Regions from separate parts of the Streptomyces sp. NPDC048295 genome, predicted to be linked through region 2. Evidence: riboswitches for the same ligand, from Rfam matches in the RefSeq annotation. Region 2 holds a riboswitch; the other holds the start of a gene.
What was found. A riboswitch is a leader RNA that binds a small molecule or an ion and turns the genes downstream of it on or off. The one in region 2 is predicted to bind glycine.

Region 1 (6,779 bases), on a different contig from region 2:
ATCCGGCGCACCGGCGGCCAGTACTTGTCGGCGGCCGAGACTCCGGCCGGGAAGACCGCCTCCTCGCGGCTGTACTCGTGCTTCCACTCCCCGCCCAGCATCGCCGCGGTGTGCGGAGCGTTGTGCAGCGGGTTGTCGTCCGCGCTCCACTCGCCGGAGGCCACCTTCTCGACCTCGCCCCGAATGGCGATCATCGTGTCGCAGAACCGGTCGAGCTCCGCGAGGTTCTCGCTCTCGGTCGGCTCGATCATCAGCGTCCCGGCGACCGGGAACGACATGGTCGGCGAGTGGAAGCCGTAGTCGATCAGCCGCTTGGCGATGTCGTCGACGCTGACGCCGGTCGCCTTGGAGATGGGCCGCAGGTCCACGATGCACTCGTGCGCGACCAGACCGGCCGGGCCGTTGTACAGGATCGGGTAGTGCGGTTCCAGACGCTTGGCGATGTAGTTCGCCGCGAGGACAGCGACCTGCGTCGCGCGCTTCAGTCCCTCCCCGCCCATCAGGCGCACGTACGCCCAGGAGATGGGAAGGATACCGGCCGAGCCCCACGGTGCGGCCGAGATCGGTCCGACGCCGGTCTCGGGGCCCGCGGAGGGCTGGAGCGGGTGGTTCGGCAGGTAGGGCGCGAGGTGCGCACGCACCCCGACCGGACCGACGCCGGGGCCGCCGCCGCCGTGCGGGATGCAGAAGGTCTTGTGCAGGTTCAGGTGCGAGACGTCGCCGCCGAACCGGCCCGGCCTGGCGAGGCCCACCAGCGCGTTGAGGTTGGCACCGTCGACGTACACCTGACCGCCGGCGTCGTGCACCTCGGCACAGATGTCGGCGACGTGCTCCTCGAACACTCCGTGCGTCGAAGGGTACGTGATCATGAGCACGGCGAGCTCGTCGCGGTGCTTCTCGATCTTGGCGCGGAGGTCCTCTATGTCGACCTCGCCGTCGTCGGCGGTCTTGACCACGACGACCTTCATGCCCGCCATCACGGCGCTGGCCGCGTTGGTGCCGTGCGCGGAGGACGGGATGAGGCAGATGGTGCGCTGCTCGTCACCGTTGGCCCGGTGGTACGCCCGTACGGCCAGCAGGCCCGCGAACTCGCCCTGCGAGCCCGCGTTCGGCTGGATGGAGACCGCGTCGTACCCGGTGATCTCGGCGAGGCGCTCCTCCAGCTCGCGGATGAGAGTGAGGAAGCCCTCCGCCTGCTCGGCCGGGGCGAAGGGGTGCAGCGCGCCGAACTCGGGCCAGGTGATCGACTCCATCTCGGTGGTCGCGTTCAGCTTCATGGTGCAGGAGCCGAGCGGGATCATGCCGCGGTCCAGTGCGTAGTCCCGGTCGGCGAGCCTGCGCAGGTAGCGCAGCATCGCGGTCTCGGAGCGGTGCTGGTGGAAGACCGGGTGGGTGAGGATCTCGTCGGAGCGCAGCAGGCCCTCGGGCAGCGCCTCGGCGACGGTGGCGTCCAGCCCCTCGATGTCCCCGTCGGCGCCGAAGGCGGCCCAGACGGCGGCGATCTGCGTACGCGTGGTGGTCTCGTCGCAGGCGATGGAGATCAGGTCGGCGTCGACGAGCCGCAGGTTGACCCCGCGCTCGCGGGCGTCGGCGACGACGCCGGCGGCCTTGCCCGGGACGCGCACGGTGAGGGTGTCGAAGTGGGCGCCGGTCACGACGTCGATGCCGGAGGCGCGCAGGCCCTCGGCCAGGATCGTCGCGTAGCGGTGGGTGCGCCCGGCGATCGTCCGCAGCCCGTCCGGGCCGTGGTAGACCGCGTACATGCCGGCCATGACCGCGAGCAGCACCTGGGCGGTGCAGATGTTGCTGGTGGCCTTCTCGCGGCGGATGTGCTGCTCGCGGGTCTGCAGGGCCAGCCGGTAGGCCTTGTTGCCGTCCGCGTCGACGGAGACACCGACGAGGCGGCCCGGAAGGCTGCGGGCGAACTTCTCGCGTACGGCCATGAACCCGGCGTGCGGTCCGCCGAAGCCCATCGGCACACCGAAGCGCTGGGTGGTGCCGACCGCGATGTCCGCGCCCAGGTCACCGGGCGAGGCGAGCAGGGTCAGGGCCAGCAGGTCCGCGGCGACCGTGACGATCGCGCCCAGCTCATGGGCCTGCTCGATGACGGGCGCGATGTTCCGCACTTCCCCGGACGCACCCGGGTACTGCACCAGGACGCCGAAGACACCACGCTCGGCGATCTCCGCCGGGATGCCGTCGGACAGGTCGGCGACGACGACCTCGACACCGGTCGGCTCGGCGCGGGTCTCGATGACCGCGATCGTCTGCGGCAGGGCGTCGGCATCGATCAGGAAGACGCCGCCCTTCACCTTGCCGACGCGCCGCGAGAGCGCCATGGCCTCGGCGGCCGCGGTGCCCTCGTCCAGCAGGGAGGCGCCGGAGGTGGGCAGCCCGGTCAGCTCGGCGACCATCGTCTGGAAGTTGAGCAGCGCCTCCAGTCGGCCCTGCGAGATCTCCGGCTGGTACGGCGTGTAGGCCGTGTACCAGGCGGGGTTCTCCATGACGTTGCGAAGGATCACCGGCGGGGTGAAGGCGCCGTAGTAGCCGAGCCCGATCATCGGGGCCAGCACCTGGTTGCGGTCCGCGAGCGCGCGCAGCTCGGCCAGCACCTCGGCCTCGGTACGGGCGGCCGGCAGTCCGAGTGCCTCCGTGCTCTTGATGACATCGGGCACCGCGGCCGCGGTCAGCTCGTCCAGCGAGCCGTAACCGAGCTGGGCGAGCATCTTCGACTGCGCCTCGGCATCGGGGCCGATATGGCGCTGCTCGAACGGAATGCCCTGCTCCAGCTGGGAGAGCGGGGTGCGACGGGGGGTCATGGTGGAGGCCTCCTGGTCTGTCACGACCTGCGAGGGGCACCACGGCGCGGGTGCCCGAACGGCCTCCCCCTCTGTCATCTCGACCTGAGAGCTTCACCGGCGCGCCCTGCGGCGTACCGGCTTTCACCGTCGGTGAGGAAGGGACTCGCACCGGCACTCGGCCGCACGTGACCCGCCCTGCTTTCCAGAGTGACCTCGTCCGTGCGGTACGGGGGCCTGAGAGATTCCGGGGAGGATTTGCTCCTTCGGCGCCTTCGGATCAGCTCCGGAGGACTCTCCCGCACGGGGTCAGCGGCCATCACCAGCCTACCAGCGGGGGTCATGGCTGATTTCTCGAGTGGCCAACCACTCCGATCTGCCCTTTTGTAGTGCTTGTGGAGTAGCCGCGACCAGTGGGAGGGACCGTGCAGACCGACATCGATCCGCGCAGCCTGATCGGCCGCAAGGCGTTCGACCGCAAGGGCACCAAGATCGGGACCGTGGACGAGGTGTATCTCGACGACGCGACCGGAGTGCCCGAGTGGGCTGCCGTACGTACCGGACTCTTCAGCCGGGACGCGTTCGTCCCGCTGGAACCCAGCGAATTCGTGGAGGATTCGCTCCGCATCCCCTTCGACCGCGCGCTGATCAGGGACGCGCCCGATTTCGGCGTCGGCCGCCATCTCTCACCGGAACAAGAGCTCCAGCTCTACCGGCACTACGGTCTGGACTCCCTGTCCGGGCCGGCCGGCCCGGACAGGGACTTCGGCAGACTGGCCGGCCAGGACGAGTAGTCCACCGGGTCCTGCACCAGGGGCAGCGGGTCGGCGGTCCGGAGCTCCGGGTCGTCGATCCGGAACGTACGCACCCGTCCGGGCGCCGACTCGGGCTCCTCGAACCGCACCGTCACCCGGCCGACGCCGCTGCCCTGCACCCAGCCATGGCCGTATGTGTCATGGCGTACGTCGTGCCCGGCGGGCCAGCGCCGGTCAGCACGCTGTCCGGGGGTCTCCCGGTCCTCCGCTCCGGAATCGTCCGGTGGCCCGGCCGTGTCGTCCCCGGCCGGTGCCGCGGCTTCGGCCGCTTCCTCGGTCGCGGCCTGCTCACCGGCGGCCTGGGCGAAAAGATCCTCCTGCGTGTAGTCGGCGAGCCCCGTCACACCCACTCCCAGGAGCCGGACGCCTCCGGTGGTGTCCACGGCCTCCAGGAGGCGTGCGGCGGCCTCACGGACCACCGTGTGGTCGTCCGTGGGTCCACGGAGCGTCTCGGACCTCGTGAGCGTCGAGAAGTCGTACCGGCGCACCTTCAGCACCACCGTCCGACCGGACCGCCCCGCGCCCCGCAGCCGCTGGACGCACCGGTCGGCCAGTCGCTCGACCTCCGTCCGGATCCGCACCCGGTCGTGCAGATCGGCGTCGAAGGTGTCCTCGACCGACACCGACTTCGCGTCCCGCTCCGCGACCACCGGCCGGTCGTCGTACCCGAACGCCATCCGGTGGAGCGAGCTGCCGTGCGCCTTCCCCAGCAGGCGTACGAGCTCGTCCTCACCCGCCTCGACCAAGTCGTCGACCGTGGTCATCCCGGCACGGCGCAGATGGTCCGCCGTCGCCGGCCCGACACCGGGCAGGATCCGCACCGGCATGGGCGCGAGCAGGGCCCGTTCCGTACCCGGCTCGATGAGCAGCAGACCGTTCGGCTTCGCCTCCTCCGAAGCGATCTTGGCCAGCATCTTGGAACCGGCGAGTCCGACCGAGCCGGTGAGCCCGGTGACCGCTCGGATGGCCGTACGCAGCTGCTCACCGATCTCCAGTGCCGAAGCCGCGTCATCGGCCGTCCCACCGGCCTCCAGGTCGACGAAGGCCTCGTCCAGGCTGAGCGGCTCCACCAGCGGGGAGAGCCGCCCCAGGAGCGCCATCACCTGGTCGCTCACCGATCGGTAGAGCTGGAAGCGGGGCACCAGATACGCCGCGTTGGGTGCGAGCCGCCGGGCCTGCGCCATGGGCATCGCCGAATGCACCCCGAAGCGTCGCGCCTCGTACGACGCGGTGGCGACGACTCCGCGCGGCCCCAGCCCGCCCACCACGACCGGCTTGCCGCGCAGGCTCGGCTTCGCCGCCTGCTCCGCAGAGGCGTAGAAGGCATCCATGTCCAGATGCAGGATGGTGGGCGCGGCTCTCACATCAATCGATGCTGCCCTACGGCACTGACAATCACCGCGCCCCGGGGCCCGTGCGGCGGACCGGGGTCAGCCCGCGCGGTTGCGCCGCCGCGCGAGCTCATCGGTGGGGTTGTTCCCGATGAGGGTCTCGCCGGTGTCCACCCGCTCGCCGTGCAGCTGCGAGAGGGCGACGTCGACGTCCTGCCACACCACGCCCACCGCGATGCCGAAGACCCCCTGACCACCCTGGAGCAGGCTGACGACCTCGTCGGGCGAGGAGCACTCGTAGACCGTCGCCCCGTCGCTCATCAGCGTCATCCGCTCCAGGTCCTGGAATCCCCGGGCCCGCAGGTGCTGGACCGTGGTGCGGATGTTCTGAAGCGCCACGCCCGTGTCCAGGAAGCGCTTCACGATCTTCAGAAGAACGACGTCCCGGAAGCTGTAGAGCCGCTGCGTGCCGGACCCGTACGCGGGACGCACGCTCGGTTCCACCAGCCCCGTGCGCGCCCAGTAGTCGAGCTGCCGGTAGGTGATCCCGGCAGCCGCACAGGCGGTCGGCCCCCGGTAGCCGATGTCGTTGGCCGATGCCACTCCGCCCCCCGCCACCGCCGCCGGTTGAACCGGTTGCATGATGGTGTGGTCGGCTGTACTCCCCTGCTGCGGATACGGCCCACCCGCTGCCGTACCGTCGCCGCTGCTTCTCACGCCGACCTCCGTCCTTGACCTGCCATCTCGAAGGTAGGCAGTCACTCGGGGTGCGTCAACGATCGCCACACTCGGCACGCCGAGTGATAATCACCCTGAGGGTGGTTTCCCGTGCCTCATGAGCGGGAAAGGCTTGCCGAATGCGCTGACGGCGACCTCGAAGAACGGTCACTGACTGTTGGTACCGAAATCCTCCGGCGAGATCTGATCGAGGAACTCGCGGAACTTCTCCACCTCATCCTCCTGCTCGTCCGGGATGGCGATGCCTGCATCGTCGAGCACCCCGTCACTGCCGTAGATCGGCGTTCCGGTGCGCAGCGCGAGCGCTATGGCGTCGGAGGGCCGCGCGCTCACCTCGACTCCGCTGGCAAAGACCAGCTCCGCGTAGAAGACCCCTTCCCGGAGGTCCGTGATGCGGACCTCCGTGAGCTCCTGGCCTACGGCCTCGAGCACGTCCTTGAAGAGGTCATGGGTCAGCGGCCTGGCGGGAGCCATGCCCTGCTGGGCGAAGGCGATCGCAGTCGCCTCACCAGGACCGATCCAAATGGGGAGGTACCGGTCGCCTCCCACTTCACGCAGGAGCACGATCGGTTGGTTGGAGGGCATTTCCACCCGGACACCCACAACGTCGAGCTCGTTCACACAGCAACCCTAGGACGTGCCCGGCAGGTTTGGGTAGTCGGGCACCGACGTGATCAGTGGAGCCGGATGTGCAGAGCGCTCTGTACAAGGGCCGAATGAAGCCTCACGGACAGCTCCGCGAGCTCTTTCGCAGTGGCCTCCGCATGCGCTCTGGTCTGCGGATTCCGGTGCCGGCGCAGGGGCGCGACCACCTGCTCGATGAGCCCGACCTCGCGATCCGCGGCCGCGCGCATGGCACGCAGGTGACGCGGTTCCAGACCGAACCTGCCCAGATCCGCCACAAGCCTGGCAACGGTCACCATCTCGGCGTCGTAGCCGCCATCGGCGGTCGGAGCGACCAGGCCGTAAGACTCCCACTCGTCGAGGTCGCTCTCGGTGGCCTCGGCAGCAGCCAGCAGCTCGGCACGGCCGATCCGGGCCGCGGTGGTCCGTCCGGACTCCGCGGCCCAGCTGCCGTCGGCCAGGTCCCGCGGGCC
Region 2 (6,779 bases):
CGTAGAGGGTGATCCACTCCATCGCGTGGGCCTGCGGGTCGCCCTCGGCGCGCAGCTGGCGGGCGGTGGTCGCGGCGCGGCGGCGGACCTTGAGGCCGCCGGGCAGGATGCCCTCGCGGGACATGCCGCGCGAGACGCAGGCCTGCATGACCCGCCAGATGTCCAGCAGGCCCGAGCGGATCTCGTCCTCGGTGCGCCAGGCCCGCTCGTTCTCCAGCATCAGCGAGGAGATGGACAGGCCGGTGTCCCGGGAGAGCCGCAGCAGCTCGTCGCCGGTGCGGAAGGGGTGCTTCAGCACGGTGTCGTCGAGCACGATCCGGTCCTCGCCCACCGCGTCCTCGTCGACGACGAAGCCGCCGCCGACCGAGTAGTAGGTCTTCTCCAGGAGCAGGGCGCCCTCGCGGTCGAAGGCGAAGACCGTCATGCCGTTCGCGTGGTACGGGAGAGTTTTGCGCCGGTGCAGGATCAGCTGCTCGTCGGCGTCGAAGTCGATCTCGTGCATGCCGAGGAGGTTGATCCGGCCCGTGGCGCGGATCTGTTCCACCCGCTCGTCGGCGGACTCCACGTCGACGGTGCGCGGCGACTCGCCCTCCAGGCCGAGCAGGACGGCCTTGGGGGTGCCGTGGCCGTGGCCGGTCGCACCGAGCGAGCCGTACAGCTCGGCGCGTATCGAGGCGGTGTGGGCGATCAGGCCCTCGTTCTTCAGCCGGCGCGCGAACATACGGGCGGCGCGCATCGGGCCGACCGTATGGGAGCTGGACGGGCCGATGCCGATCGAGAACAGGTCGAAGACCGAGATGGCCACGGGTGACTCCTCAAGGGTTGGTAGACATCGTCGTCTGCCGGGTGGTGCGGTACGGGCCGGGCCGGGAGGCCCGAAGAGCGCGGGGCATGGGACGGGGCACCGCGCTCACTGTTCAGTGTGCGCGGTGCCCCGCCCCAACGTGTTGCCGGAATCTGTCCGGACTACTTCAGGCCGGGGTACAGCGGGAACTTCTCGGCCAGCGCGACGACGCGGGCCTTCAGGGCGTCCGCGTCGTAGGACGGCTTGAGCGCGGCGGCGATGATCTCCGCGACCTCGGTGAAGTCCTCGGTCCGGAAACCGCGGGTCGCCAGGGCGGGCGTACCGATGCGCAGACCGGAGGTGACCATCGGCGGACGCGGGTCGTTCGGGATGGCGTTCCGGTTGACCGTGATGCCCAGCTCGTGCAGCCGGTCCTCGGCCTGCTGGCCGTCCAGCTCGGAGTTGCGCAGGTCGACGAGGACCAGGTGGACGTCCGTACCGCCGGACAGCACGGAGACACCGACCTCGGTGACGTCCGGCTGGACCAGGCGCTCGGCGAGGATGCGGGCGCCGTCCAGGGTGCGCTGCTGGCGCTCCTTGAACTCCTCGGTCGCCGCGACCTTGAACGAGACCGCCTTGGCCGCGATCACGTGCTCCAGCGGGCCGCCCTGCTGGCCCGGGAAGACCGCGGAGTTGATCTTCTTGGCGAGCTCCTGCGTCGACAGGATGACGCCACCGCGCGGACCGCCGAGGGTCTTGTGCGTGGTGGTCGTGACGACATGGGCGTGCGGCACCGGGTTGGGGTGCAGGCCCGCGGCCACCAGGCCCGCGAAGTGCGCCATGTCGACCATCAGGTACGCGCCGACCTCGTCCGCGATGCGGCGGAAGGCGGCGAAGTCCAGCTGACGCGGGTACGCGGACCAGCCGGCGACGATCAGCTTCGGCTTGGACTCCTTGGCCAGACGCTCGACCTCGGCCATGTCCACGACGCCGGTCTCGTCGACGTGGTACGGGACCACGTTGTAGAGCTTGCCGGAGAAGTTGATCTTCATGCCGTGGGTCAGGTGACCGCCGTGGGCCAGGTTCAGGCCCATGATCGTGTCGCCCGGCTTGAGCAGCGCGAACATCGCGGCGGCGTTGGCCTGCGCACCGGAGTGCGGCTGGACGTTCGCGGCCTCGGCGCCGAACAGCGCCTTGATGCGGTCGATGGCGATCTGCTCGACGACGTCGACGTGCTCGCAGCCGCCGTAGTAGCGGCGGCCGGGGTAGCCCTCGGCGTACTTGTTGGTCAGGACGGAGCCCTGGGCCTCCATGACCGCGACCGGAGCGAAGTTCTCCGAGGCGATCATTTCGAGGGTGGACTGCTGGCGGTGGAGCTCGGCGTCGACAGCGGCGGCGACGTCCGGGTCCAGCTCATGGAGGGAGGAGTTGAGAAGCGACATCAGGTGGTCCCTTGGGGTCTTTAGTTGCCGGAGAACTCGGTGTACTCGTCGGCGGAGAGCAGGTCCACCGGCTCCTCCGCGACGCGTACCTTGAACAGCCAGCCGCCTTCGAAGGGAGCGGAGTTCACCAGCGACGGGTCGTCCACGACGTCCTGGTTCGCCTCGGTGATCTCGCCGGTCACCGGGGAGTACAGGTCGCTCACCGACTTGGTCGACTCCAGCTCGCCACAGGTCTCGCCCGCGGTCACCGTGTCACCGACCTCGGGGAGCTGGGCGTAGACGACGTCGCCGAGGGCGTTGGCCGCGTACTCGGTGATACCGATCGTGGCCACACCGTCCTCGACGGCCGACAGCCACTCGTGCTCCTTGCTGTAACGCAGCTGCTGGGGGTTGCTCATGACCTGAATTCTCCTGTACGCGGGGGAGTGCTGATGAACGGTGGTCTTACGGTGTGAGACGCGACTGCGTCACTTCTGGCGCTTGTAGAACGGCAGCGCCACGACCTCGTACGGCTCGTGGCTGCCCCGGATGTCCACTCCGACGCCCTCGGTACCGGGCGTGGCGTGCGCCGCGTCGACGTACGCCATGGCGATCGGCTTGCCCAGGGTGGGCGAGGGGGCGCCCGAGGTGACCTCGCCGATGACCTCGCCGGCGGCGACGACCGGGAAGCCGGCGCGCGGCACCCGGCGGCCCTCGGCGACGAGCCCGACCAGCTTGCGCGGCGGTGCGGTCTCGGCGCGCCCGGCGGCGGCCTCAAGGGCCTTGCGGCCGACGAAGTCGCCCTCCTTCTCGAACTTCACGACCCGGCCGAGACCGGCGTCGAACGGGGTCAGCGCCGTGGTCAGCTCGTGCCCGTACAGCGGCATGCCCGCCTCCAGGCGCAGCGTGTCGCGGCAGGAGAGCCCGCACGGGATCAGGCCGCGGGAGGCGCCCGCCTCGGTCAGCGCCTTCCAGAGCTGCTCGGCGTGGACGGGGGCGACGAACAGCTCGAAGCCGTCCTCGCCGGTGTAGCCGGTACGGGCGATCAGCGCGGGGACACCGGCGACGGTGCCGGGCAGACCGGCGTAGTACTTCAGGCCGTCCAGGTCGGCGTCGGTGACGGCGGCCAGGATCGCGGGGGACTCCGGGCCCTGGACGGCGAGCAGCGCGTACGCGTCGCGGTCGTCGCGCACCTCGGCGTCGAAGCCCTCGGCCCGCGCCGTCAGCGCGTCCAGCACGATCTGGGCGTTGCCGGCGTTGGCGACCACCATGTACTCGGTCTCGCCCAGCCGGTAGACGATCAGGTCGTCCAGGATGCCGCCGTCCTCGGCGCAGATCATCGTGTAGCGGGCGCGGCCCACGGCGACCGTGCCGATGTTGCCGACCAGCGCGAAGTTCAGGAAGGCCGCGGCCCCGGGACCGGTGACGGTGATCTCGCCCATGTGCGACAGGTCGAAGAGACCGGCCCGGGTGCGCACCGCGTTGTGCTCGTCGCGCTCGCTGGCGTACCGCAGGGGCATGTCCCAGCCCGCGAAGTCGGTCATGGTCGCGCCCAGCGAACGGTGTAGGGCATCGAGGGCGGTGAGGCGTGGGGCGGTGCTCATGGATATGACTCCCGGGGCATGACGACGAGGACGATCCCTCCCCATCTGTCATCGGAACCTGAGAGGTTCGCCGAGAGCCCCGGAGGGGTTCGGCTTGCACCTTGGGTGGAGCCGCGAAGCGGCCCGCTTTTCAGATCTGCCTCATCCACGCGGTACGGGGCCTGAGAGATTCAAGGGAGGAACTTGCTCCTTCGGCGCCCGGCACACGAAGTGACCGGAACTCTCCCGCGCGGATTCAAGCGGCCTTTATGCAGTTGGCCGGGTCATCATCGCACGCATCGCGCCGGAGTGGAGCCCCGGTCCCCCGTGGGAAATCAACGGCGTGGACGGTTGTGCCGCATTACCTTTTCTTTACACTTCAGGGGCATACGTGGGGTGAGCCGACAGGGGGAGGGCGATGACGTTGCAGCGGTACGCGACGACGGCAGGGGTCGCGCACGGCGCGATGCCCGCACAACCGGGGGTCCCGGCGCGGGAGGCGTCCGGCGTGCACGCGCCCGTGGTGCGGGATCTGCGGGAGCGGTCCGGGCGCAGCCCGAGCGGCCTGCGCTTCGCACCGGGCGACGTGGTGGTGGTCTCCGGGCTGCCCGGCAGCGGGAAGTCGACGCTCATCAGGCGGGCGGTGACGACGGCGCACGCCGTCGACTCCCAGGACACCCGTGACCGCTGGGCGCGGATCATGCCCCGCTTACTTCCGTACGCCCTCTACCGCCCGCTCGTCCGCGCCGCCCACTACTGGGGGCTGTGGCGGGTGCTGCGCTCCGGGGAGTCCGTCGTCGTCCACGACTGCGGGACGCAGGCGTGGGTCCGCGGCTGGCTGGCCCGTGACGCCCGGCGCCGGGGCCGGGTCCTGCATCTCGTCCTGCTCGACGTCACACCGCAGACCGCCAGGGAAGGCCAGCGCGAGCGCGGACGGGGCGTATCGGGATACGCCTTCGCCCGGCATCGCAGAGCCGTGGGCAGGCTGCTGCGGGCGGCCGAGACGGGCCTGCTGCCGCACGGCTGCGCTTCGGCGGTGCTCCTGGACCGGGAGGCGGCGGGACGGGTCGGCCGGATCGCCTTCACGGACCGCAGGCCCGGGGCCGGGCGTTAATCTTCTGCCGGAAAGCGTGGGCGACGAGGGGGAGCAGTGGACATCCCGGCACAGGTCCGGTCCCATCCGCAGGGCGGATGGCCGGCCAATGAGCTCGAAGAGGTACTGACGGCCTCGGTGGGCGTCCCGGAGGCGGGCGGACGGCTCGTCGAGGTGCTCGGACGCAGCCAGGTCTGGGTGCCCCTGCCCAACGGCGGCGGACCCGACTCGGCGGACCTGGACCTGCCGACGCTGGAGATCGAGGGCGCCGCGTACGTCCCCGTGTTCAGCTCCGAGCAGCAGTTCCTCGCCTGCGTCGGCACCCAGCTGTCCTTCACCGTCGCGCCCGCCCGTGACTTCGCCCGCGGCCTGCCCCCGCAGCTCGGCATCGCCGTGAACCCCGGCGGCGCGGTCGGGATGCCGCTGCCGCCCCCCGCCGTGGCCGAACTCTGCCGGGCCGGACGTACCCCGCTGGACGGCCCGGACGGCGGCGGCAGGGTCCGGCTGTACGAACCGGACTGGAAGGAGGAGCCCGTCGACTTCCTCGCCGCGGCGGCCGGCGAGTTCGAGGAGAGCGGTGTCGTGCTCTCCGCCCGGCGGGCGCTGGCCAGCATCGAGGGCGGCGACCCCGTCCTCTTCGTCGGCGTCGAGTTCTCCACCTGGGACGGCGCGGGGCGCAACGCCCCGATGGACGCCCTCGGCCGTGCCCTGGGACGGGCCGAGGTACCCTGGCCGGTCAACCTCGTCCTGCTCGATGTGGCACAGGACCCGGTCGGCGACTGGATGCGGGACAAGGTCCAGCCGTTCTACCAGCGGGCGGGCCGGTAGCCCCGGCGCTGCGCCCACCGGTGGGGAACACCGCTTCGCCCCATGGCGTCAAGTCGGTGTCAGGACCGGCGCATAAGCTGGTTTGATGGCTGGTGCCTCGGCATCATGCCGCACCCGTGTGCCCGGGAGCGGCCGGCCGACACAGTGGATCGAAGAGGGGCGGGACCAGGTGAGTGCGTCAGGCACCGCGGCGGCCGGGCAGGTCGAGCACATGCTGCGCCAAGTGACGCCCGGGCGCTACGACGCGTACGAGGCACTGCTGACGGCCCTCGCGAACGGCCGGATCTGGATGCTCCTCTGGCACGGCCAGGCTGGCTCGCCCGACGCCCAGTACGGGAACATGGAGGTCGACGGCCTCGGCTACGCCCCCTGTGTGACCTCCGCCCAGGAGCTCTCCGCCAGCGGCTGGAACCGCGCCCATGAACTGGTCGGCGGCCTGGACATCGCCCGCGCCCTCTTCCCCGACCGCTGGGGGATCTGGCTCAACCCGCACGCCCCGGGCGGCGGCGTGGGCATTCCCTGGCTGGATCTGCGCCGGATCGCCACCGGGCTAGACCGGATGCCCGCGGGCCCGCTCCGGCTCACCGAGCCGGCCATCGAGATCCCTCAGTTCTACGCCCTGCTCGCGCAGAACGCCCACCACACCCCCGCGATCCGCTCGCTGCGCCGCGCGTGGGTGCAGCCCGCGCTCGGGGTCCCCTACCTCGCCATCGGCCTCGACCTCTACGACACGAGCCCGCCCTCGGTGGACGCGGCGCGCGCGATGATGCAGCAGTCGATCTCCGCCGTCCCGGACGGGCTGCCCGTCTCCACCGTCGCCATGTCCGACGAGTACGACCCGGTCGCGATGTGGCTGCGCGCCAACGCCCGCCCGTTCTACGACCGCGAGGCGCACGCCCCGGTGGCCCCCGCCGCCGGCTACGGCTACCCGCCGCAGGGCACGTACTGACCCTTCCGGGCCTCCCGGCCCGGGGTCCGGAATGCGCGTTTACGTACCCGACTCCCGTAACGCGACCGTAAGACACCAACTGCCCGCATGTGGCCGCACGTTCATCCGCCCGGTGTCTCAA

Region 1: another riboswitch for glycine. It lies ahead of gcvP (aminomethyl-transferring glycine dehydrogenase); the one in region 2 lies ahead of gcvT (glycine cleavage system aminomethyltransferase GcvT).

What each region holds. Positions count from the first base shown of each region.
Region 1 covers NZ_JBEZLL010000036.1:64,553-71,331, forward strand. Annotated here, with positions in the region: gene gcvP (aminomethyl-transferring glycine dehydrogenase) at 1-2,819, opposite strand, end outside; glycine riboswitch at 3,014-3,110, opposite strand; gene AB0D53_RS36630 (PRC-barrel domain-containing protein) at 3,224-3,592, shown strand; gene AB0D53_RS36635 (DNA polymerase IV) at 3,517-4,977, opposite strand; gene AB0D53_RS36640 (MerR family transcriptional regulator) at 5,044-5,661, opposite strand; gene AB0D53_RS36645 (bifunctional nuclease family protein) at 5,830-6,303, opposite strand; gene AB0D53_RS36650 (MerR family transcriptional regulator) at 6,357-6,779, opposite strand, start outside.
Region 2 covers NZ_JBEZLL010000040.1:62,508-69,286, reverse strand. Annotated here, with positions in the region: gene AB0D53_RS38075 (L-serine ammonia-lyase) at 1-805, opposite strand, end outside; gene glyA (serine hydroxymethyltransferase) at 967-2,226, opposite strand; gene gcvH (glycine cleavage system protein GcvH) at 2,247-2,624, opposite strand; gene gcvT (glycine cleavage system aminomethyltransferase GcvT) at 2,694-3,809, opposite strand; glycine riboswitch at 3,950-4,047, opposite strand; gene AB0D53_RS38055 (AAA family ATPase) at 4,207-4,902, shown strand; gene AB0D53_RS38050 (enhanced serine sensitivity protein SseB) at 4,939-5,709, shown strand; gene AB0D53_RS38045 (enhanced serine sensitivity protein SseB C-terminal domain-containing protein) at 5,879-6,658, shown strand.